DNA from 2 places in the Paenibacillus vulneris genome. Region 2 is predicted to be linked to the other one. Evidence: riboswitches for the same ligand, from Rfam matches in the RefSeq annotation. Region 2 holds a riboswitch; the other holds the start of a gene.
What was found. Region 2 has a riboswitch for cyclic di-AMP ahead of ABEA66_RS04335 (C40 family peptidase). Riboswitches for the same ligand answer to the same signal wherever they lie in the genome.
Positions count from the first base shown of each region.

Region 1: another riboswitch for cyclic di-AMP. It lies ahead of ABEA66_RS28185 (hypothetical protein); the one in region 2 lies ahead of ABEA66_RS04335 (C40 family peptidase).

Region 1 is NZ_BAABJG010000036.1:107,396-119,706, forward strand. It holds gene ABEA66_RS28165 (histidine kinase) at 1-717, opposite strand, end outside; gene kdpC (potassium-transporting ATPase subunit KdpC) at 759-1,382, opposite strand; gene kdpB (potassium-transporting ATPase subunit KdpB) at 1,443-3,494, opposite strand; gene kdpA (potassium-transporting ATPase subunit KdpA) at 3,514-5,193, opposite strand; gene kdpF (K(+)-transporting ATPase subunit F) at 5,251-5,328, opposite strand; gene ABEA66_RS28185 (hypothetical protein) at 5,455-5,853, opposite strand; cyclic di-AMP (ydaO/yuaA leader) riboswitch at 5,988-6,139, opposite strand; cyclic di-AMP (ydaO/yuaA leader) riboswitch at 6,297-6,490, opposite strand; gene ABEA66_RS28190 (VOC family protein) at 6,904-7,335, opposite strand; partial or broken gene ABEA66_RS28195 (helix-turn-helix transcriptional regulator) at 7,449-8,389, shown strand; gene ABEA66_RS28200 (spore coat protein) at 8,518-9,090, shown strand; gene ABEA66_RS28205 (hypothetical protein) at 9,177-9,632, opposite strand; partial or broken gene ABEA66_RS28210 (DUF2278 family protein) at 10,106-10,732, opposite strand; gene ABEA66_RS28215 (M15 family metallopeptidase) at 10,939-11,763, shown strand; gene map (type I methionyl aminopeptidase) at 11,840-12,311, opposite strand, start outside.
Region 2 is NZ_BAABJG010000004.1:23,461-35,771, forward strand. It holds gene ABEA66_RS04295 (transglycosylase domain-containing protein) at 1-1,919, shown strand, start outside; gene ABEA66_RS04300 (hypothetical protein) at 2,267-2,797, shown strand; gene ABEA66_RS04305 (SanA/YdcF family protein) at 2,900-3,574, shown strand; gene ABEA66_RS04310 (GNAT family N-acetyltransferase) at 3,603-4,160, shown strand; gene ABEA66_RS04315 (metallophosphoesterase family protein) at 4,187-4,927, shown strand; gene ABEA66_RS04320 (YwhD family protein) at 5,064-5,579, opposite strand; gene ABEA66_RS04325 (M1 family metallopeptidase) at 5,797-7,968, shown strand; gene ABEA66_RS04330 (hypothetical protein) at 7,984-8,799, shown strand; cyclic di-AMP (ydaO/yuaA leader) riboswitch at 9,250-9,387, shown strand; gene ABEA66_RS04335 (C40 family peptidase) at 9,393-9,863, shown strand; gene ABEA66_RS04340 (NADPH-dependent FMN reductase) at 10,059-10,604, opposite strand; gene ABEA66_RS04345 (DoxX family membrane protein) at 10,827-11,396, shown strand; gene ABEA66_RS04350 (exodeoxyribonuclease III) at 11,595-12,311, shown strand, end outside.

The DNA of each region.
Region 1 (12,311 bases), on a different contig from region 2:
GCCAAGCAGCCCCATTTCCTCCCTATATTTTTCGAGTGATTCGTTCACTCCCTCCGCCACAAGACGGAGCGACAGCTCGCGAAGGACGGCGAGATTGCCGCGTTGAAAGACATCGGCGTCGCCTTGGAACCTCAAGTTGCCTTCGGCGGCACGGGCTAACATCGTTTCGGGTGTTACGTCGATCAGGACGACCTCATCCGCCAGCTCCAGCGTATCGGAAGGGACGGTTTCCCTAACCTCCATACCGGTCCTCCGCTTTACCAGGTCGGTGACTCCTTCCAGCTCGTAAACATTAATAGTCGTGATAACGCTAATGCCGTGGCTTAGCAAATATTTGATATCTTCTAGTCGCGTGGGAAACCGGGCGTCCTTGCGGTTACGGTGAGCCAGGCCGTCAACCAGAACAAGCTCGGGATTGCGTTCGATCAGCTGCTCGAGATTCAAATCCTTCTTCTCCACGCCGTCCTTGAGCCAATGAATGCTGGGAATGCGCTCGAGATCGCCGATCTGCTCCACCGTGTCCGGTCTTTGCATCGTAGACACGGCGCAGATAACGACATCGATGCCCTGCTGCTTGTGCGCATGTCCTTCGCGCAGCATGTGATACGTCTTTCCCGAGCCGCTGACCGCGCCGATGTAGACCTTTAGCCGCCCGCGGTGTAGCTTGGATATGGATAATAAGATTTCCTCGGGCGTCTTTCCTCTAAAGGTCTCCATCTCGGCGCCTCCCTGCTGAGCCTATGGACTTCAATGAAGCATCATTTATGGGTCAATGCCTCCAAATCGATGTTGAGCTTAAGCACGTTCACTCTTGGCTCACCGAACAATCCCAAGTCTCTTCCTTCTATATGAGCATCCACCAGCTTGCTCAGCTGCTCCTGCGGGATGCCCGTCAGCTTGCTGATTCGGGGAACCTGCGCTTGAGCCGATTCCGGGCTGATGTGCGGATCGAGACCGGATGCGGAGTTCGTAATCAAATCGATAGGCAGCTTGCTGATCGGAACATCGGGGTTGTTCGCCTTCCATTCCTCGATGGAAGCTTGAGTGCGCTTGATCAGCTCCGAGTTGGACGGGGCATAGTTGTTTGTTCCCGAAGCTTCCGCCTTGTATTCGATACTCGATACCCGTCCCTGGAACCATTTCGGATCGGTAAAGCTTTGTCCGATCAGCTCGGAGCCTACAATCTGTCCCGAGGCATTGCTCACCAGACTGCCATTGGCTTTGCCCGGCATCAACACTTGAGCCAGACCCGTGCATACCAGAGGATATACAATCCCGCACAGAACAATAAAAACGACGGCAATCCGAAGCACGGTAAAGAAGGAAACCGTTCCGGCGCTTGGATGCGCCGCTGAAGCTGTAGCCGAAGTCGAAGGTTTCATACTTTCTCATTCCTCTCTGATTCGGGGCCAAGTCCATGGACAAAGCCCCTTCCTCTATCTTTACATCCATACATTCACGATCAAATCGATGAGCTTGATCCCAATGAACGGTACGATGACCCCGCCTAGTCCGTACACCACGATGTTTCTGCTAAGCAGCCTGGATGCGGTCATGGGCTTATAAGCCACTCCCTTCATCGCAAGCGGGATCAGCAGCGGGATAATGATGGCGTTAAATAGCAACGCCGATAGGATAGCCGACATCGGGGAACCGAGCCGCATAATGTTCAAAGCCTCCATTTGCGGAATAGCTAAGGTGAACATGGCAGGGATAATAGCGAAATATTTGGCTACGTCATTTGCAATGCTGAACGTGGTCAGCGCACCGCGTGTCATGAGCAGCTGCTTCCCTATGGCAACCACTTCGATGATTTTAGACGGATCGGAGTCCAGATCGACCATATTGGCCGCTTCCTTGGCCGCGACCGTTCCGCTGTTCATCGCCAGGCCCACGTCCGCCTGGGCGAGCGCCGGGGCATCGTTCGTCCCGTCGCCTGTCATTGCGACCAGCTTGCCTTCCGCCTGCTCCCGGCGGATCACCGCTATTTTATCCTCCGGCTTGCTCTCGGCGATAAAATCATCCACTCCCGCTTCACGGGCAATGGTCGCCGCCGTCAGCGGATTATCCCCGGTACACATGATGGTTTTGATCCCCATCCTGCGCAGTTCTTCAAAGCGCTCCTTCATGCCCGGCTTCACGGTATCCTTCAAATAAATCAGCCCGTACAGCCGTTGATCTACCGCCACCGCCAGAGGCGTACCCCCTTCCGAGGCAATGGCGTTGCTCCTGCTCTCCAAATCCGCCGGGATGATGCCGCCTTGAGCGATGACCCACTGCTTCACCGCATCGACTGCCCCCTTGCGAACCTTGCGTCCATCCGCCAGATCGATACCGCTCATTCGGGTTTCCGCTTTGAATTCGATGAATTCGCCGCCTTCTCCAAGCGCTTCGTCATAGCTTAGGCCCTGCTTCTTCATCCATTCCAGTACGGACCGGCCTTCGGGAGTTTCATCCTTTATGGAGCTGACAGCCGCCCATCCGGCCAAGTCTTCTATACGTTCCGACCCGATTGGCAGCATATCGCTTGCCATGCGGTTCCCGTAGGTGATCGTTCCTGTTTTATCAAGGATCATCGTATTGATGTCCCCGGCTGCTTCCACCGCTTTGCCGGACATAGCCAACACATTGAATTGGGTAACCCGGTCCATACCGGCAATCCCTATGGCCGACAACAAGCCTCCGATCGTTGTCGGAATCAGACACACGAGCAATGCGATTAACACCGGAATCTCCAGGCGGATCTCCAAATAGCCCGCGATAGGAGCCAAGGTCACGACAACGATCAGAAAAATAAGTGTCAAGCTGGTCAGCAAAGTATTCAATGCCAGCTCATTGGGCGTCTTCTGGCGCTTGGCGCCCTCGACCAGCGATATCATCCGGTCTATGAACGATTCGCCGGGATCGCTCGTAATCCGTACTTTAATTTTGTCGCTGACGACGCGTGTTCCGCCGGTGACGGAGCTGAAATCTCCGCCGGCTTCCTTGATAACGGGAGCAGATTCCCCTGTAATCGCCGATTCGTCGACCGAAGCCAGCCCTTCGATGACTTCGCCGTCACCCGGAATCATTTCCCCTTGGGACACGACGACCAGGTCCCCCTTGCGCAGCTCGGTAGAAGGCACCACCTTGATACCGGAGCCATTATTCACGATTTTGTTCGCCGTAATTTCCTGCTTGGTCTTTTTGAGAGAGTCGGCTTGTGCCTTCCCTCTCCCCTCCGCCAGCGCTTCCGCGAAATTTGCAAATAGTACGGTGAATAATAAAATAACGAATACGGTAAAATTGAAGCCTACGCTGTTCTCCGTTCCAAAGTAGCCAGGAAACACGGTCATAAGCAGCACAACCAAGGTGCCCGCTTCTACAACGAACATGACGGGATTTTTCATCATCACAACCGGATTCAGCTTCAAGAAGCTTTCTTTAACGGCATTCATGACGATCGCCGAGTTGAGCATCGATTTCCGATGCTGGTTTGCATTCATCTTGCTCATACAGTTTCGCCTCTCCCATTTAACGAATCGTTACATGTTCTGCGATAGGCCCCAGCACGATGACCGGCAGGAACGTCAGCGCTCCGATAATCAATATTGTACCTACCAGAATTCCTACGAACAAACGGTTATCCGTTCTGAACGTGCCGATGGTCTCGGGCACCCATTGCTTGCGTACAAGGGAACCCGCCACTCCCAAGAGAGCAATCATCGATATATAACGACCGAACAGCATGACGACACCGGTGGATATATTCCAGAACGGCGTATTATCGCCTAAGCCTTCAAATCCTGACCCGTTATTGGCGGCCGAGGAGGTATACTCATACAAAACCTGCGATATCCCGTGATAGCCCGGATTTGATATAGCTGCCCTTCCTAACTCCGTTGCCAGTGCAAGAGCCGTGGGCATCAGAATAATGAAAGGATGCGCCAGAATCGCTATAGCAATCAGCTTCATTTCACGCGGCTCGATCTTTTTGCCGAGAAACTCCGGTGTACGTCCCACCATCAAACCGGCCAGAAACACTGCAAGAATGGCATACATCAGCATATTGACCAGTCCTACGCCTTTCCCGCCGAATACGCAGTTCAGCATCATCAAAGCGAGCGGTGTGATTCCGCCGAGCGGCGTCAGCGTATCGTGCATATTATCGACTGAGCCGGTTGTCGCCGCCGTCGTTACCGTTGTAAAAAGCGCTGTTTGCGCGATACCGAAGCGGACCTCTTTCCCCTCCATACTGCCCTGCGAAGCGTCGATTCCCAGCTTGTTCATCAGCGGGTTCCCCGCCGATTCCGCCGTATAGATGAGCGACAGGAACACCAGGAACAAGATCATCATCGCCGAGAATAGAACCCAGCCCTGCTTCCGATTGCGTGCAAAAAGTCCGTATGTGTACGGAAGGGCAGCCGCCAAAGACCACATTGACAAAATTTCAAGCACATTCGTCAAACCGCTCGGATTTTCAAAGGGATGAGCCGAGTTGACTCCGGAAAAGCCGCCTCCGTTCGTTCCCAGATGCTTGATGGATTCCAGTGAAGCTACAGGCCCGATAGCGATCTGCTGCCGGCCTCCCTCCAGCGTGTTGACGGTTAAGGTCGGCTGCAGCGTTTGCGGCACATGAAGCGCTACAAGCACCATCGTGACCCCAATAGCGAGCGGGAAAAATACCCGGATATGCGCTTTGACAAAGTCTTCAAAAAAGTTCCCGATTGTCTCTCCCTTGCTCGTGATACCGCGTATAAAAGCAATAGCTGCGCACAGCCCTGTCGCCGCCGAGGTGAACATCATCATCGTAATGACAGCCATTTGCGAGAAGTAGGATAACCCCGACTCCCCGCTGTAATGCTGCAGATTCGTGTTGGTCATAAAGCTGATGACCGTATTGAACGACAGCGTTTCTTCCATATTGTCGATACCATTCGGGTTCAGCGGCAAATCGTTTTGAACCCGAAGGAGGAGATAGCCGATCGCCACAAAGACGATATTCGTCAGGATGAAGCTTAGAGCATACGTCTTCCAAGTCATCCCTTGGCGGTTCTTCAGGCCTGTTACCGCATAGATTGCCTTCTCCACAGGAGCAAACCAGGTATCCGTACGATTGCCTTCATTGGAAAAGACGTGATATAAATAGGTCCCTAATGGTTTGACCAGCAGGACTAGAATGACAATCACGACGGCGATTTGCAATATTCCCATTATCGTTTCCTCCTAAGAAAGCTGTCTTCGTCTGCTGAGCTTTCCTGAAAGAAATGCTCAGAATTTTTCCGGATGAATCAGGGCATAAGCCAAATAAATGAAGAGAAGCACAGTGATGACAGCGATAACCGTCATGATCTTTCGCCTCCTGTCTCCTCAACGACCCGATTGCACCAAGACAAAAAGCCGTAAAACAAAAGGTACGTTACTGCCAGCAGTACTACCATATATACATCCTGCATAGGAATGCCTCCGTCCGCATTAATTCATCAAGAAAGATACATCATGGCTTGAAGTATGAATGACATGGTCAGCTCCCAGACCTTTATAGACAAGCCGCGGATTCATATTATGCGTTACCACGCAAATTTCTTTGGATGTCCAGGTCCTGCATATTTGAATGAAACGGCAGCACAAGTTCAAGGAGCTTTCAAATAAAAAGACTTTACCGATCGGAAGGTCGGGCAATAGCCATGACTCGCATTCCGATGTATCGATCCAAATCATATGCTTTACGCCCAAGCTCTCTAGACGCTCCTGCTCCGCCCGGCTGTTCGTAATTGCTGCGAACGGAATGCCTTTGGACAGCAGCAGCCGGATAAATCCTTCTCCGGTTTTGTTGGGCGCCGATACAAGAATAAATTCTTGAGCGGCGTTCATCTTCACATTCCTCCTAATCTCTCAAGAGAAGGCAGCAGGATCAGGGCACAAAAAAAGAAGCCTGCGAAAAGAGGTGAACTCTTCACGCGGCTTCTTAAAGCACAGCCATAGCTGTACCTAAGCACACGATCATCGTTGCCTCTCTCGATACGCTTACGAGGTTAGCTGCCGGATTCGGGCGTGAGAGTCGCCCTACCTGAAATTTCAGGATTCACCCCATGAGCCGGTAAGCTCGTTGGTTCCCCCGTTCCTTAATTAAGCACTAAGGATTCAGCGATACATTGCAAGGTCATATTCATCAAGTTTTATGGAAACATTCCATATCGTTTTTCAATAGAAGACGCAAGAAGACCACAGAGGCTTAAGCCCTGTGGTCGTTAATAGCGATCACAAGCTTCATCATCCTCTCTCCATAGACCCTTTGAACTTCTGCATAGCGAAGTTCAAAGTCTGTTCCACGCTGACGAGGTTAGCTGTCGGATTCGGGCGGTGAGAGTCGCCCTACCGGCAGGCGCAAGCTAGCTTTGCACCCTTCGGATTCACCCCAAGCGATATGCGGACGGCTCTCACACCGAACGGATATCACTGTGTTGGTTCCCCCGCTTTCCTATAGAAGGAAATTAAGCGATCAGAATTTGGAAACATTGTTTTTTTCAAATCATGAATTGTATATTACGCCAGTTGCCCTTAACTGTAAAGAACACTTGGGAGACTTGTGCGATGAAATTACACCAACGGCCAGGATGGCAACGCTTACTTTACATGCGATCTCCAGATAACTGCTTCCTGCTCACTCTATCTCCATTTTTCACAAATTGATTCCCTTTGATTTCCTGCGCTTCAGCACCCTCTTTATCCAAAATGCGCTTAGATAAAGCCAACCGTTTTTCTCTGCAATGCTGATTGCGTCAATCCGGTTTTTGGCTTCGAGCTTTTGCTGAAAGAACAAAATGTAGTTCCCACGCAGCAGCTTATACGGTAAAATTATACAGGATCATCAATTATTCATAAAAGAACCGGGGATTCCTCCCCGGTCAAAGCCTTTTATTTTCAGCTCCAACTGCTCGTTGTATCATTCATGAAGAACTGGAACGTAATGTTAAAACGATCTTTCACTATTCCGAAGCACGGACTGAATTCAGTTTCCTGCAGCGGGAATATCACTCGCCCTTTTTCACTCAATTTAGTAAACATTTCTTTAATCTCGTTTTGCTGCGTCGCTGTAATGCAAATATTCACCTGATCTCCAATTACATAAGGTTGCCCCGGAAAGATATCAGCGACCATCAAATCATTTTCACCGGTTTGCAGCACGGCATGGGAAATGCGGGTTTTCACCTCTTCAGGTAAACCATCGGCATCCTTGCCTTCCCCGTACGTAGTTTTGAACAGTAATTTCGAGTTCAACGCTTCCTGGTAAAACTCAATTGCTTCCGCAGCTTGTCCATCCAGCATAATAAACGACGTTGAGCGCATTGACATTCCAACATCTCCTTTTAAATGAAATTGTCCAATTTGGGTTGTTTTGGACTTGATTAGCATCATATCGCGCAATAGTGACAATACTTGTCGCAATACACGAAATGGAGTTTATAATGGCAAAGTCCAAACGACTGATCGAGATTATGATGATCATCAACAAAAAGAAGTCTTTCAACGCCAAAGAGCTTGCCGATGAATTTGGAGTTTCCACGCGGACGATTATGCGGGATATGCAGGAGTTGAGCGCGCTGGGGGTTCCTTTTTATTCGGAGGTCGGTCAGCATGGGGGATATAAGATGCTTAACGAGAGAATGCTGCCCCCGGTTGCTTTTACGGAAGACGAAGCGCTTGCTGTATTTTTTTCCAGCCATGCATTGAGGCACTACGAGAATCTTCCTTTTGAGGCGGAAACAGATTCCGTGCTGCGGAAGTTTTACTCTTATATGACGGAAGATATTCGGGACCGTATCGACCGGATGCGGAAACGATTTGATCTGGTTACGCCGATGAGATATGCAAGCACGCCTTATTTGAGCTTATTGCTGGATGCTGCGATCGATCAAAAAGTGGTGCGCATGGAGTACGAATCGAAACAGCATAAGCGGTTAAGAGATGTCCAGCCGATCGGAATTTATGCCAGCAATGGGTTTTGGTATTGTCCGGCCTATTGCTTTCACCGCCAAGAAATTCGCTTGTTTCGCTGTGACCGGGTTAAATCTGTTGAACTTTCCGAACTGAAAGCGATCGATTTGACGCAAGTGCATACAGGAAACTGGGAGTCTTACATGGAAGAGGAAAGTCCGGCAATGGAGCTTTATGTTGAGCTTACGGGGTGCAGAGATGCCAATCCGAAATGTGGCCAGCGCACAAATTGCAAATTCATGTTAGAGAAGACGGCACAGGATGGCTGGACGATCAAATCCCCACAAGCAGCCTTCCATTTTTCGGCCAATTTTTTATTGGATTGGGTATGGATGCAAAGGTAAAAGCGCCAGACGAGCTGATCCATGTTATGAGGGAAATGCTAGGTAAACTAATGGAGCAATATCGGTAAAGATTGTCCAACACGAAGGCCTAGTCCTATGAGGAAATGATTTTTTGCATTTCATGCATAGTAATGGGTTGAAGTGAAAGAATATACGGGTATCCCAAAAATATGCACAGAGAGGGTTGACCCGACCGATGCAATTAGGCGCACACGAAGCCTATGAGCTTAACGAATTGCTGCTCAGCTGCACCAATTCCATCAACAGTATGGCATTGTTCCTAAATCAAGCACGCGATCCTCAATTGAGAGATATGATCGCAAGACATTATTCCGCCCACATTCAGGACTATAACATGAAGGTCGAATTCGCCAGTCAAGCGTCCGGGTCCAGGGACCAGCTGAATGTCCCACCGCTCCATATGCAAATGGGTGCTCCCGCTCCTCACATGATGGTTAATCCGGTTACACCGCAGGTGAAACTGCAGCAGCTCGATGATCGAGCCATCGCTACCTCCTACCTGCTTACGTTGAAGCGCTCAGGAAGAGACTATGCTTGGGCCGCCTTCGAATGCTCGACACCTCAGCTGCGGGCGTTTCTCGAAGACGCCTTCCGGATGTGCTCCCATCAAGCCTTTGAGGTTTGGAGCTTCATGGCCTCCCGCGGCTGGTATCCGGTCATTATGGCCCCTCAGCAAACGATGCAAACCATCGGCGGCATTTACCAGGAAGTCCCTTATCAGCAGCCCATGAACGTGTATCAGCAATAAGCATCGCCGCGCGCTAATCACTGGCGAAAAGCAAACAACTCTCCCCGCTCTTATCGCAGGGAGAGTTGTGTTTAGTATCGTTTGATTTAGTTCTGGCCGTCCTTGATTTCCGTTATCGTAAAAGTGCCGTATCCGTTCATAATCGTGTTGACATTCAACCAGGTTACTCCTACTTGGATAGGAGTATTCAGCGGAAGACTCAGATCCTGTATCTTAATCCTTTCATTAGGATCAAACTTTGAGACTACCATCTTGGCATCGGGTCTGATCGTACTGCCCGACATCTTCTCCTTCGTATCCACTCTGTACACGATAACGACATTGTTCGTCGGTGTGTCCCCCGTATACTGCACATCAATAGCGTACTCCCAAGACATTTCCGGAGAGCGAGTCGGGATTAAGGCCAGCTTCCATTGATCCAGCTGATGCGGGTTGGTAAGCTCAATCTTGACTGAAGAGGGTTCCGGAGCCTTACCGCCCTTGTCAGGGCCGGAGCATGCTGCAAGCATCATGATACAGATAAAAAGAGCCCATTTTTTCATCGCAGTCCTCACCTCATGGATTTAGACGCCGTAAGCCTCACAATAGTTTCCATTCCGATTATTATTTCACAGCCCGCTTAGAATCGAAGCGTCCACCCGCTGCGTACCTGGCTTCGTGTATAGGACACCCCATGAACCTTCAGTCCTCTGGCATCCAGCAGAGTAATGATATCACCCCGCTGCCGGAGGAAATCGGAATATCCGGGCAGAGTGATCGGTACAGTCAGAAACTGCCCTGGCTCAATGCTTCCTGCAAGCGGGTATTTCTTCTTGAATTTATTGGCCAAGGACCACCCCGCAAGATCCAAGGTACGGTCCGTTACATTCAACAAAGTGACCGACTCGAACGCCGTCGGCACGGACGGCTTGACCAAAGCCCCGACGATAAAGATTGCATGCTCGGTATGCGGCAGCCCTTTTTCTTGAGCGGGATCGGCTCGGTGGTGTCTTAAATCTATTGGATTGCCCGTCACATCATCCGTATGCCAGGATTGGGATTGAAAGGCCAAAAATATCGCTATCCAGCGGTTATTGGAAGGAAAGTGGAGCAGCAGCCCTCCATCCTGATAAACCCCGTTATCCTTCATGCGAAGTCCCGGATTCCCCTGATTCATATGGATATCGTGCAAGCCGTTGCCGGGAAAAAATCCGAATACGCTGTCGGCCTGCTTCATCTCCGGTCCCCACACATCGCCGTAAGCATAAAGCACCGCATCGCCGCAATCCATCGCTTGCTTCATATACATATCCAGCTTGCCGTTCAAATCATTATCGTGTCCCGGTACCTCGAACGGCAGAGGAACCATCCTGCGTCGGTCAAACAGATTGCCTCGAATGTAATCGAGAGCCATCCCTCCAGGTTTGCTGTCCAGCCGGTTGAAGCCATATGGAAGCCCCGGAAGGTCGCTTGTCACCTCATGCTCAAAATGCTCGTCCGTGTAATAGAGAAGCTCTGAGGGAGACAGCTGCGACTTCACGTTAATCGCAATCCGGTAATGGGTTCCTCCCGCTTCGGCATGCAGCTGGTAATGCGGATTTTCCCGCGTACCCTGCCTTCGGCCGATCACCTTGCATTTCAGGACGCCATAGTGGATCGTCATGTTGGTATCTCCCTTCTAGTCCTTGTCCGTACTAATAGCTTTAAGCAAATCATAGAGCAAGTCAATAGCCCGGCCCTTTTTTTGCCCGCGGAATGTAACTTTTGATTGAAATCACCAGTCTATAGTATGATGATAAATACATCTATCGACGTTCTTTCATAGAAGCGCCCTTAGTTAAACCCACTAATGGAGGAAATTTGGAAGTTATGAACAAATCATCGCTTACCGTACTACTTTTGGCCTCATCTCTCGCTCTATTCACAGGCTGTGAGGGCTCTAACAGCCAGCCGCCCGCCAAGCCTGCAGATAACGCTGCCACGGGAACCCCGAGCCCTGCCCCGGGACAATCAACGGCAACGGCTTCTCCAACTCCGTCCACAACACCTGCGGGGAACAGTACCGCCAAAACGCCGGATTCGGGCAAAAGCGGAGCCAATCAAGTAGTTGCCGAGCCTAACAGCACGATGGTCCTGGTAAACAAGCAGTTCGCCCTGCCGGAGAAGTACGAGCCATCCGATCTTGTCTACCCTGATGTGCCGTTCACGTTCAAGGAAAAAATCGAAAAACGCAAAATGCGCAAGGAAGCGGCAACTGCTCTGGAGAAGCTGTTTGCCGGCGCCAAAAAAGACGGTATCTCTCTTGCAGGCGTGTCCGCGTATCGCTCCAATGCGACGCAAAAAAGCATATTTAATAACTATGTAAAAAATGACGGCGAAGAAAAGGCCAAAACCTACAGTGCCGTGCCAGGACACAGCGAGCATGAGACGGGGCTCGCAATCGATGTCTCCGGCAGCGACGGCAAATGTGCGGCCCAGGATTGCTTCGGAGGTACGAAGGAAGCGGAATGGCTTGCCAAACATTCAGCGGAATACGGCTTCATCATCCGTTATTTGAAAGGCAAGGAATCTATCACAGGCTATCAATACGAGCCTTGGCATATTCGCTACGTAGGAACGCAAGCTGCCAAAGAAATAGCTTCCAAGGGCATTACACTGGAAGAATACTTGAATGCCGTTCCGGTAACAAAATAAATCAACTGGATAACCAAAAACAGCTCCAAGGCCGCCCTGCAGCGACTTTGGAGCTGTTTGATTTTCCATTCGTTGATTATTGCTGGGTGAGAATAACGGGTCCCTCCGCCGTGATCGCAATGGTATGCTCGTATTGTGCGGACAAGCTTCCATCCACCGTTCGGGCCGTCCATCCGTCTGCGTCGATTTTCGCTCTATAATCGCCGATGTTCAGCATAGGCTCGATGGTGATGACCATGCCTTCCTTCAAGCGGGGCCCTTTCCCTGCCGGTCCGTAATGGGGCACCTGAGGCTCCTCGTGCATCTTTTGGCCGATCGCATGACCGACGAATTGACGTACGACCGATAGTCCCTCGGATTCGGCATATACCTGAATCGCGTGGGAAATATCCCCGATCCGATTTCCGTCGATGGCCTGCTCAATGCCTTTGTACAGCGCAGCCTCCGTCACCTTAAGCAGCTTATCCGCCTCCGGCGACACATTGCCGACCCGATAGGACCACGCGGAGTCGGCCAGCCAGCCGTTCAAATTCACCACCATATCAATG
Region 2 (12,311 bases):
ATATGCGTTCCCAGGCGCTGCCGGTCTCCAAAATGGGTCCCTCGACCGAAATGTACGATATGCACGGAGAGGTGCTGGAAACATTAAACGGGGGAAAAAACCGCCAGGAGGTTCCTCTTGACAACATTTCCCCTTATTTGGTCGAAGCGACGCTGGCCATTGAGGATCGTAATTTTTACAATCATTACGGCTTTGATCTGCGCGGGATCGCACGGGCGGCCGTCGTCAACCTGCAGCATATGGCCAAGGTTCAGGGGGCCGGTACGATTACGCAGCAGCTGGCCCGGAATCTGTACTTATCACACGAGCGCACATGGTCGAGAAAGCTGAAGGAAACGTACTACGCCGTCCAAATGGAATTGCATATGACCAAGGACGAAATATTGGACGAGTATTTGAATCAAATTTATTACGGGCATTCCACCTACGGCATTCAGGCGGCGGCCAAGCTGTTCTTCGGCAAGGATGCCAAGGATTTGACGCTTGCCGAAAGCGCCATGCTGGCCGGTATTCCGAAAGGTCCCCGCTACTATTCTCCCTACTATGATATGAAAAGCGCAAAGGACCGGCAGGAAACGGTGCTCCAAACGATGGTCCATGCCGGCATCATCAGTCAGGGACAGGCCGATCAGGCGGCTAAGGAAAAGCTGACAATCCTGCCGTTGGAGCCCCGCAAACCGGCGATCGCGGGCTACTTCCGCGATTATGTGCGCAGTGTGGCGACGGAAAAGCTGGGCATTACGGAGGACCAGTTCGATGACGGCGGCCTGAAAATCTATACGACGCTGGATATCAATACCCAGAGGGTCGCCGAAGAAACCGTGAGCTCCCAATTGGAGCCCTATCCGGAGATGCAGGCCGCACTGGTGGCAATCGACCCGCGCAACGGCTACGTCAAAGCGATGGTCGGCGGACGCAACTACAGCGAGAATCAATATAACCGGGCATTGTCCAATACCCGGCAGCCGGGCTCTTCCTTTAAGCCGATCATGTATGTCACCGCGCTTCAGCAAAAGCAGTATACCCCGGTGACACGGTTTAAAAGCGAGCCTACGACATTCACCTATGACAACGGAAAGCAAACGTACACGCCGAGCAACTTCGATAACAAGTATTTTGACTGGATCGATCTGCGGCAGGCGATCGCCAAATCGGACAACATCTTCGCCGTTCATACCATACTGGACGTAGGGCCGGAGAATGTCATTGCGATGGCGCGCAAAATGGGCATCAACAGCCCGATGAAGCCGCTCCCCTCGCTAGCGCTTGGCACCTTCCCGGTAAGCCCGTTCGAGATGGCGTCCGCCTTCGGCATCTTCGCCAACCAAGGCGTCCGGGTCGAGCCTACAATCATCACCCGCATCGAAGACAGCTACGGGCGGGTTCTGTATCAGGCGAATCCGGCCAAGGAAACGGTCATCCCGCCTGCTTACACTTACGTCATGACGCAGCTCATGGAGAGCGTATTCGAGACGGGGGGCACCGGCAACCGCGTCTCCGCCGTGCTGAAGCGTCCGGTTGCGGGCAAGACCGGCACCACCAACACAGACGCCTGGCTGGTCGGCTATACGCCCGAGCTGTCGACGGCCGTCTGGGTCGGTTATGACAAAGACCGGAACATCAATGCGGTAGAATCGCATCTGGCCGCCCCTATCTTTGCGGAGTTTACGGAGCATGCGCTGGAATCGGTTCCGCCGAAGCTGTTCCCGATCCCCGACGGGGTGACCAGCGTCTACATTGATCCGGCGACAGGCAAGCTGGCGAATGATGACTGCCCTAACTCCAGAATGGAAGCCTTCGTGCAGGGAACCGAGCCTACCGACTACTGCACCGAGCAGAAGAAAGAGCCTGTGAAGCCGGCCAAGCCAAAAGGCAACGGCACCTGGTGGGAAGATCTGAAGCGCTGGTGGAACGATTAATGAGGGAGCCGCATCGGATACGGTGCGGCGAGTCTGTTAAAAAAACCGAAAATCTGAAAATTCGCTTCGGTCCCCCGGTGAGGTATCCCCTTCCGGCCGCTGTTGTTCTCGGGAAACTTTGATTATATACGCTTTATAGCGGGGATTTCCCGAAAACAAAGGCGAACGCTATCGCTCCTACAAAGGATACCCCGCCTGTCACCTTTTCCATTTTCTGCATGATAGGTTTTTTCAACGACCTGGCCGCATCGGATACGGTGCGGCTTTTTTGCTTTTTTAGCCAAATTCCTTCCATATTATGACACACAGCTATGCTATACTATGAGGACAACATTGGAGGTGCGTTTATGGGGCTTCATTCCATTCTAACTGCGGCAAAAAGCATCACAGAGCGGCTGGATACGGCCGGCATCCCTTATGCTTCCGGCGGAAGCGGCCTATTGTACAGCCTCGGGCTCACAGAGCAGGTTCGCGACTGGGATATCACGACGGAGGCACCGCTTGAGGATGTGGAGAAAGCACTGAAAGGAATTTCGTGGACCAGGGCCGTCAGCGGGGATTATCCCTTTGCAAGCAGCTACCGGCTTTCCATCACACACGGTTCCCTTCCTGTAGATCTGATAGGCGGCTTCGCGATTCATACGGATGCCGGATTATGCCGGCTGTATTCCCATTCCTCCCGCGTATGGGAAGGCATCCCTATGGGGAGTCCCGAAGTATGGGCGGCCGCCTATGCATTGATGAACCGTGAGGAGAAGGCGAATAAGCTATTCTCCTATTTGACCGAAAGCGGAGCGGACCAGGAGAGGCTGCAGCAGCTGCTGCAGGAACCGCTGCCAGAGCCTGTCCGCAGCAGACTTCTCGCTTTAACAATATGATTTTCAATGCAGGTCAAGCGTTAGCCGGATATCAGAAACTTTTGCGCCATTTGCCGCGTTATATACCATACAAACTAATTTTTCCATAGGTAAGGTTGGGAAATGATGAAGCTAAAATGGAAGCTTACGGCTGTCATCGTGCTGATTGCCGCTCCGATCTTCACTGTATTCACGATTAACAGCATTGTGAAATCCTCCGCGGCACCGTACATTGTCAGTGTTGAGGAGGCTCCTAAGGCCGAGGCTATTCTTGTTCTGGGTGCAAGGGTATATCCTAACGGCTCGGTATCCAGCATGCTGGGAGACCGATTGGATGCGGCCCTTGAGCTCAAGGAGGCAGGCAAAGCGGACCGGTTCATTGTGAGCGGTGATCACGGCAGAATGGATTACGACGAGGTCAATACGATGAGACGCTATCTGGAGCAGCGAAATGTAGAACCGGAGCATATCTTCATGGATCACGCCGGATTTAGCACATATGAAAGCATGTACCGCGCTAAAGATATTTTCCAGGCGAAAAAAATCGTGATCGTGACCCAGGAGTACCATCTGATGCGCGCTGTCTATACCGCCCGGCAAATGGGTTTGGATGCTTACGGCGTCGCCTCGGACAGGCAGCAATACGCCGGGATGCCGCGCTACGAAACCCGCGAGGTATTAGCCAGGAACAAAGACTTTCTTTATGTAAATTTATTAAAGCCTAAACCGACTTATTTGGGGGACCCGATTCCCGTGATGACCTCTGACGGAAGAATCACCTCTGACGGCAAATCATAACGAACTCAGGTGAACAGAAGCTATGCCTATGAAGCTGCAAGCTGACATTGTCCATATACGCCCCCTCGCTCTATCCGATGCCGAAGCGCTGCATCGCCTTCGCACCGAGAACCGGGAATACCACCGGCTGTTTGAGCCGGTCCGCCCGGACGACCATTTTACGCTTGAGTTCCAGGAGGAACAAATTCGCCTAAGCCTGGTAAATGCGCAAAACGATACCAGCTACAGCTTCGGTATTTTTTTAAATGAAAGCGAGCATTTAATTGGACGCGTTAACCTATCCTCTGTATTCCGGGGGCCTTGGCAAAACGCTAATATCGGCTATTATTTAGATAAAGGGCATACAGGCAAAGGCTATGCGACGGAAGCCGTCAAGCTGACCGTACATTGCGCCTTCCACCATTTGAAGCTGCATCGCGTCCAAGGCGCTGTTATGCCCCGCAATACACCTTCCATCCGTGTGCTTGAGAAAGCAGGTTTTCGTTACGAGGGCTTAGCCCGAAACTACTTGCATATTCATGATGTGTGGGAGGATCATAATATTTATGCAATTACCTGTGAGGAGCAGCAGCAGGATCTTCCTTAATTTCAGGTAGCCAGGAGGGCTGCATAATGCAAAAAATAGCTGTCATATCCGATATTCACGGCAACATTCCGGCTCTCGATGCAGTGCTAGAGGACATACGCCAGCGGGGAGTCACGGCTATCTATTGTTTGGGAGATTTGGTCGGTACCGGCCCTCATCCGGCCGAAGCCGTTGATACCATCAAGGAGCTGTGTCCCGTCGTTGTAATGGGAAACTGGGATCATCTATTGACCAAGCCTAGTCAGGACGAGGTTCTCCAGTGGCATCAGCGCCGGTTAGGGGAGGAACGCCTCCGCTGGCTCGGGCAGCTTCCCTTCTCCCACGATTTTATGATGAGCGGCAAGAAGATCCGGTTGTTTCACGCATCCCCGGTCAGTGTGTATACGCGCATTCAGCCGTGGGATTCAATGGAAAGCCGGCTCACCATGTTTCATAATACCGACCAGACAGGAGGAACGGATGGCAGCGAGCTGCCCGATGTCGTCGGCTACGGAGACATTCACAACGCCTACTCCCAAAATCTGCGCGGAAGAACGCTGTTTAATGCAGGCAGCGTAGGCAACCCTCTCGACATCCCGCAGGCCTCCTATGCCATATTGGAAGGGCAGCTCGACAGCTCCGTTCCTTCCGCCTTCTCCATCCAGCTTGTCCGGGTTCCTTATGATATCGAGCTGGCCGTCCGTCTGGCGGAGCAGGCCGATATTCCGCTGCTCGAACCGTACAGCCGCGAGCTTCGAACAGGGCGTTACCGCGGCTTGAAGGAATAATTCTATTTTTGTCCAACACAAAAAGGCAGACCGAGGTCTGCCTTTTTGCTGTCCTAGTATATGTTGCATATACTGAGCAATAGTATACATCGTTCGCGAGGACTTATACAATGGAAGTCACATAATGTACATAATTTTATGCCAGCGCTTCCTTCAGCGCCTCATCTGAGTTTTCCCACATCTCCGGGTTGTACTCCATAAGCAATTTTCGCAAGGCCGCCTTCTCCCGGGCCGGCAAATTTTCCAGCATGATCCGGCGTTTTAGCGCATAATCCATCCGGTTTACATGGTCAGCCAGGATCTTCCACCCGCGTCTTGCCTCCGGATCGACCGACATTTCGCAGGACGTCACACCCGCATAATAAGAGCCGGATTCCCTGCGGTCTGCCGCTACCCAAACGATCCAGCAGGTGCGCCCGTTCGGGACGTCCTCCTTGTTTGTCGAGAATTTGATGCCCTTCTCCACTTTGCTCTTCGCATGCAGAGCTCCCATATCGAGATACGCTTCGTCCCCATCGATAATGACGCTGGACAGCTGGCTCAGGTCGATAGATCCTGCGCCAAAGCCGCGATGCTCCACCTTGCCGCTGACAATGTTGAGGGAGTTCAATTTTTTCGGCTTATCCGCCGCTTGATCCTTATTTATATCCATTAATGGCACCATCCGTCTTTAATGTTATCGTCTTGCCCGTTCCTTCTATTTTAGCTAAAATGCCCCCCCTATTTCCACTAAAAACGAAAAATTATTGATACAGCCCTCAGCGGACAGGGTAAGCAGCCTGAAAAATTTCTTTTGTACCGAGCAGAAATAATCCTCGTCCCACAAACATATACATGCTGTAGATGCTTGTCAACGGGGTGAAAAATAGATGAAAAATGTTATCGGCAACCGACTCGCGCAATGGTGTCTTCTCGTAGTCCTTGCCAGCGGAGCAACCTTTGCAAGCCAAGCCCTGCCGGGCGCTAGCCTTCCGCAGCAAGCTCCATTCTCTCTATCCGACCTGCGCGAGGGTGCGGAACTATTAGGCTCGCTCGCACCGAATCCCGTCGCCATGACCTCCTCATCATTGAAGGGAGAGCCCGACTTTCAACCGTATCAATTCGATCTGTCTCAAGCGGACGGCTCCTCGCTGGGTCTTCAGCTCCAGCCTCTGGCCAAGCCCGTGGCAGCACGTATGAACGAGCCAGCAACGCCGGCGCCTCCCAGCTTGCCGGCCAAGCCTATCGAGAAGCCTGCCCCGCAGCCGCTCAGCTCCCGCATCGTCGAGTATCATATGAACGTCGAGCTGGATGCGGCGAAAAAGCAGATTGCCGGCACTCAGACGCTGACCTGGAAAAATCCCGGAAGCCAGCCGGTACAAGAGCTTTACTTCCACATGTACCCGAATGCGTTCAAATCCAAAAAAACGACCTTCATGAAAGAGTCCGGCGGCAAGCTGAGGGAAGATAAAAGCACAGAAAACAATACAGGGAATATGGACATCAGCAGTATCAAAACGTTAGAGGGCGAGGAGCTCGTCTCCAAAATGGAGTATGTTCAGCCCGACGACGGTAACAAGGATGACCAGACCTTGATGAAAATCACCCTGCCCAAGGCGGTGAACCCCGGAGAGCGAATCACGCTGAAAACCAACTTTTCCGTTCAGTTCCCTTCTGTGTTCGCCAGGATGGGGTACGCCGACGATTTCATCATGGCTGGGCAGTGGTTCCCGAAGGTAGCCGTCTATGAGCCGGCAGGTACCAGAGGACGCACGGCCGAGGGCTGGAATTTGCACCAATATCACGGCAATTCGGAGTTTTATGCGGATTTCGGCATTTTTGACGTACGCATCAAAGTGCCGTCCAGCTACACAGTTGCAGCCACCGGTTTTCCGACGAAGCCGCCTGCGGACGACGGGAAGACGAAAACCTATTCGTTCTATTCCGATGACGTGCATGATTTTGCCTGGGCCGCCTCCCCTCATTTCATTTATTATGAAGAGCCCTACGCCACCCAGCAAATTCCGGGCGTCCGCATCAAGCTGTATCTCGATCCCAAGCACGAGCAGCTGAAAAACCGTTACATGACCGCCGCCAAAAAAGCATTGGCACGGTTCTCCCAATGGTATGGCAGCTACCCGTACTCCACGCTCTCGATCGTTGTACCGCCCGAGAACGGCAATGGAGCAGGTGGCATGGAATACCCGACACTCGTCACCGGTTGGGGAGCAGCCAGCGAACAGCCGGACCTGGAGCTTGAGCGGGTAATCGTACATGAAATTGGACATCAATTCTGGTATGGCATGGTCGCGAACAACGAGTTCGAGGAAGCTTGGCTGGATGAGGGCTTTACCTCCTATGCCGAGGATAAGCTGATGGAGCTGGAGTACGGCGTTAAGCCGAATCTGCTCGTGGAGTCCAGCTATATGACTTCTCCGGCAGCGCTCAAGCTGGATTCCTGGGCGTACCGGGGCCACAATCAATATGCCGAGAACGTCTACATCCGGGCCAAGCTGGTATTAAAGTCGCTCGAGCAGCAAATCGGCCGGGATACGATGGACCGTGTGATGAAGACCTATTTCCAGCGCTGGAAGTTCAAGCATCCGACGACCTCCGATTTCCAGAAGGTACTGGAGGACGTGACCAAGACGAGCTGGGCAGCCTTCTTCGATCAATATGTCTATAACGGCCTTATGGTAGACTACGCCGTGACCGGCATTCACAGCAAGCAGGTTGTCCAGGAAGGACAGCCCTTATATGAGAATACGGTCCGTATTCAAAGGTTCGGGGGAACCTATTCTACGATTCCCATCCGCTTCCATTTTGCCGATGGCTCGCAAATTGATAAAACCTGGGACGGGATCGACGCCGACGTCCAGTTCAAGCTGAATCACACGGCGCCTTTGGATTACGCTTCTATCGACCCGCATTACTCTATCGTGCTGGAAAACAAGCGAATCAACAGCTTTATGAAAACTAATGTGGACAGCAAGCTATCCATTCGCTGGAATGTCGGTGTGGTCAAATTAATCGAGACCTTGTTCGGCTGGGTCGCATGGTGAGGTGAGCAAGCGCTTATGTTGAATTTAATAAAAAAAGGATTGGGCTTAACCTGGAACCAGCCTTTTACCGTATGCACTCTATTTATTTATAATCTGCTGTGGGGGCTCGGGCTCTTCGAATGGATCCACTCCATCGTCTTCCCCTTGCTCCGCCGCTATCCCGGCAAAGAGCAGGCCCGTGAAGCGGTACAGCTCTTCTGGATCGAAGGCCAGTTCCAATTGACGAAGACCGACCTCGTGCAGCCTTACCTTCTGTGGGGGCTCGGGCTGCTGCTGGCCCGCATGCTGCTCACCCCGGTGCTGAACGCCGGTGTATACTACTCACTTAAGCATACCGAATTAAACGCCGGTTACCGGTTCGTCCAAGGGATACGTGAGCTGACCTTACCGTTCTTCGGCTACTATCTGGCCCAAATGGCGCTGCAGCTCGGCCCGCTGTACTGGCTGATCCCCAAAGCAGCCCAGCTGTACAGCAAGCAAGCAACACTGTATGCGGCTGCGCAGGAATTGCTGCCTTGGCTCGGCGCCTATCTGGCCTACATGTTTATTCTGCAGACGCTGTTTATGTATCTGCAATTCGGGAAAGTATGCGGAAAGTCATCCTTATTCTCCGTATCCCTCCTGCTGCGCAACGTTCTTCCTGCCCTGTTGATCGCTGTCACGGTCGCACTGATCGGCCTTCTTATTACCGCCGCCGTCGTGACATCCACCATGATATGGGCCGGATTCCTTGCTCTTCTCGGCTTTCAAGCCTACCGCTTCATCCATATGTTCTGCAAAATGTGGGAGATCACGGCTCAATACGCGCTTTGGTCCGCCAAAAGCGAATAGCTTCCCCCGATGTCCTGACCGGCAGAGAGAAACAAACGGACCCGCTAAATTTTAAAAAACATCAAAAAAACCGTCCGCTTCCCCTTGGAAGCTGCGACGGTTTTTTCGTGTTACAGGGTTCAGGGTTACATCCCAATTCATGCCACCCGATGTGAGATAACAGATTTTATCCATAAAGTCAATAGCCCGTTAAATCGGGCAACCTCACTACAGACAGTAATGTTCCACGATTTGGACGACGCCCATGTCAAACGACTCAGCATTTTGTCGAAATATGGATGGAAACGCCCCGTTTCCTCCCAATGATTTTTCATTGTAAACCTTTTCATCTACTGCTTTTTTAGAAATTTCGAGAAATATAGCAAAAAAACCTTTATAATTGTGAACTTTTTATGACAGCGGGAGGAAAACTGCATATTTGATCGAATTGTTGTAGTCGTAACAAAAATAACGTACATATTGCCGAATTTCCACAGCGGAAAACGGGGGATCCAAATACCCGGGTGAATTGATCTCGCAACAGAGTGATCATAGGGAGCCTTCAACCGAACCCTTAAGCTAACCTCGTAGGCATCGGAAGGGGAAAATTTCCTTTGAAAAAGTTTTTTGGTTTTGCCGTTTCTGTGGCACTGTTTTGCAGCATTCAAGTAGGAAGCGCTTTTGCGGAAACGCCGCTAAGTCAAGCCGTGAACGAAGAGCTGGGAGCGCCTTATAAATGGGCGGGCACCACAGCAAAAGGCTTTGATTGCTCCGGCTACACTTCCTTCGTCTTCGCAAAATTCGATATCGATTTGCCTCATACGTCTAAAGGACAAGCAGCGATCGGTACAACGGTGTCCCAAGATGAGCTACGCCCAGGCGATCTTGTGTTCTATAACACGGATGGCAAAGGAATCTCACATGTCGGTATTTATGTTGGTGACGGAAAGTTCTACCATTCCGCCACAAACAAAGGCGTTACCGTGACCAAGCTTAGCGATTCCTACTACGCCAAGCGTTTTGTCACAGCGAAACGCATCCTGTCGGAAGAGCAGTACCAAGCTGTGATGACCGACAGCAAATAGAAGCATCGCGCAACTATTTTTTGAAGCCCTCAGCGTTTGCCTCCGTTACGTCTCCAGCGTCCGGACAAGCCTGCAGGGCTCTCTTTCTTCTATACGATTGGTTACCCGAAAAAGTTCCACTTGAACCCGTTTTCTCGCCCTTCCAATTTCGACCAGGTGAGTAAACCTAGAGACTCACGTCTCGAAAGGAATCCTTCACTCGCTTCCCCGCTTCAGTACCGCATCCGACATCCTTACAAGCAATCGCCTTATCTCCTCAGCCGCTTCCGCATCCGTCCATTCGCCCCGATCGTTGATCTTTTTGGATACGAGTGGAATCGACAGCTGTCCTCCTTCGAACAGGTGAGCGGTTAGCATGCCTAAAGTCAGCATCAGGGAAGCATGAGCCACCTTCCCTCCTGTCGCTAGCGGGGAAGCGCTTATGGCGGCCGTCGGTTTATTCATCAGCTCTCCCGACGAGACCAGCCAATCCAACGCGTTCTTCAGAACGCCGGGCACTCCATTCGCATATTCCGGCGTACAGATCATCACTCCATCTGCCGCTTGCAGCGTCTTTCGCCATACAGCTACCGAAGCCGGTGGAGCATCTCCATCCAAGTCGGGATTAAAATGCGGGAGATCCCCTATCCCCTCAAAGCTAACCAGCTCCATCCCCTCCGGCACCAAAGCCTCTGCGGCCTGCAGCAGCCTTGTATTAGAGGATTCCTTGCGCAAGCTGCCGGAAATCGTTACGATTCTCATTCTGCTCCTCCTCCTTTTCGTCATGATACGATTATAACCTACCGGAGTAAGGAAAGCCTTATAAGCCCTGGAACTTCTTGGATGCTACAGCCATGATGATGGAAATAATACATTCTCAGGCATCTTGTGATAAATATCACATATAATTATTCGAGCTCCAGCTACAATAAAGCCATCCAATATATCCCACAGCGAACGGTTTTACATTGAGGAGGTTATTCCATGAGCAAGCACGAAATCGTAATACCCGAGAATCCCGTTTCCCATTTTTTATTCAGCAGCACCCGGGCAGGTGTGATTTGGTTAATCATTCGCCTCTATGTCGGCTACACTTGGGTTACATCCGGGTGGGGAAAAATAACGAACCCTGCATGGACCGGCGATAAAGCGGGAACCGCTCTAACAGGATTTATCAAGGGGGCATTGGCCAAAGCCGAGGCCGGCAAGGATGTTACCGGCTGGTATGCGGGCTTTCTGGAGCACTTCGTACTGCCGAATGCCAAGGTGTTCGGATTCGTTGTCGCCTTCGGCGAGCTGCTCGTAGGACTCGGATTGATCCTGGGTCTGTTAACCGGCATCGCAGCCTTCTTCGGCGGCGTTATGAACGCCAGCTTCTTATTCGCCGGAACCTTGAGCACGAACCCGATTTTATTTATTTTGGCCACATGGCTGGTGCTGGCATGGAAAAATGCAGGCTGGTACGGGTTAGACCGCTGGGCGCTGCCTTTCCTCGGTACGCCTTGGGGACGCAAAGCATCGACCGAAGGCTTCAAGTCCGCCCCGCCGCTGTAAACGCAAGCTTATCAATGGATAAGTACATGAAAAATCAGCAGCAGAAGGAACAACCCGTCCGCCGGTAACCCGCGGGCGGTTTTTTTTGCGTCCTCTCCCTCCACGCATCCAGGTACGAACCATTCACCTCTACTTGAACTATCAATCTATGATACACTGAATAAATAGATGACAAGTAAGCGGTAAGGAGATAAAGCAATGAAACTGGTATCCTGGAACGTCAATGGTTTACGTGCTTGTGTTAACAAAGGTTTTTACGATTATTTCAAGGAATGCGGAGCCGATATATTCTGTGTTCAGGAGACGAAGCTGCAGGAAGGACAAATTAGCCTGGAGCTAGGAGATTCCTACTATCAATATTGGAATTACGCCGTTAAGAAGGGGTACTCCGGCACCGCCGTCTTTACCAAGATAGAGCCGCTTTCCGTGCGATACGGCATCGAAGAGGACCAAGAAGAAGAGGGCAGGATTCTCACGCTGGAATTCGAATCATTTTATCTAGTCAATGTGTATACTCCCAATGCCCGTCGCGACCTGTCCCGGTTGGCGTACAGACTGGAGTGGGAGGAAAGGTTCCGCGCCTACCTTCAACAGCTGGACGAACAGAAGCCTGTTATCGTTTGCGGGGACCTGAATGTGGCGCATCAGGAAATAGACCTAAAAAATCCGAAGTCCAATCAAAACAATTCCGGCTTCACTCCGGAGGAACGGGAGAAAATGACGCAGCTTCTGGAGGCGGGATTTCTCGATACGTTCCGGCATTTCTACCCTGACCGGACAGATGTCTACAGCTGGTGGTCCTTCATGCCCAAGGTAAGGGAGCGGAATATCGGATGGCGCATTGATTATTTTCTGGCTTCCTCCCGACTTGCTCCCTTCTTGCTGGATGCGCAAATAGATACGGAAATCTTCGGC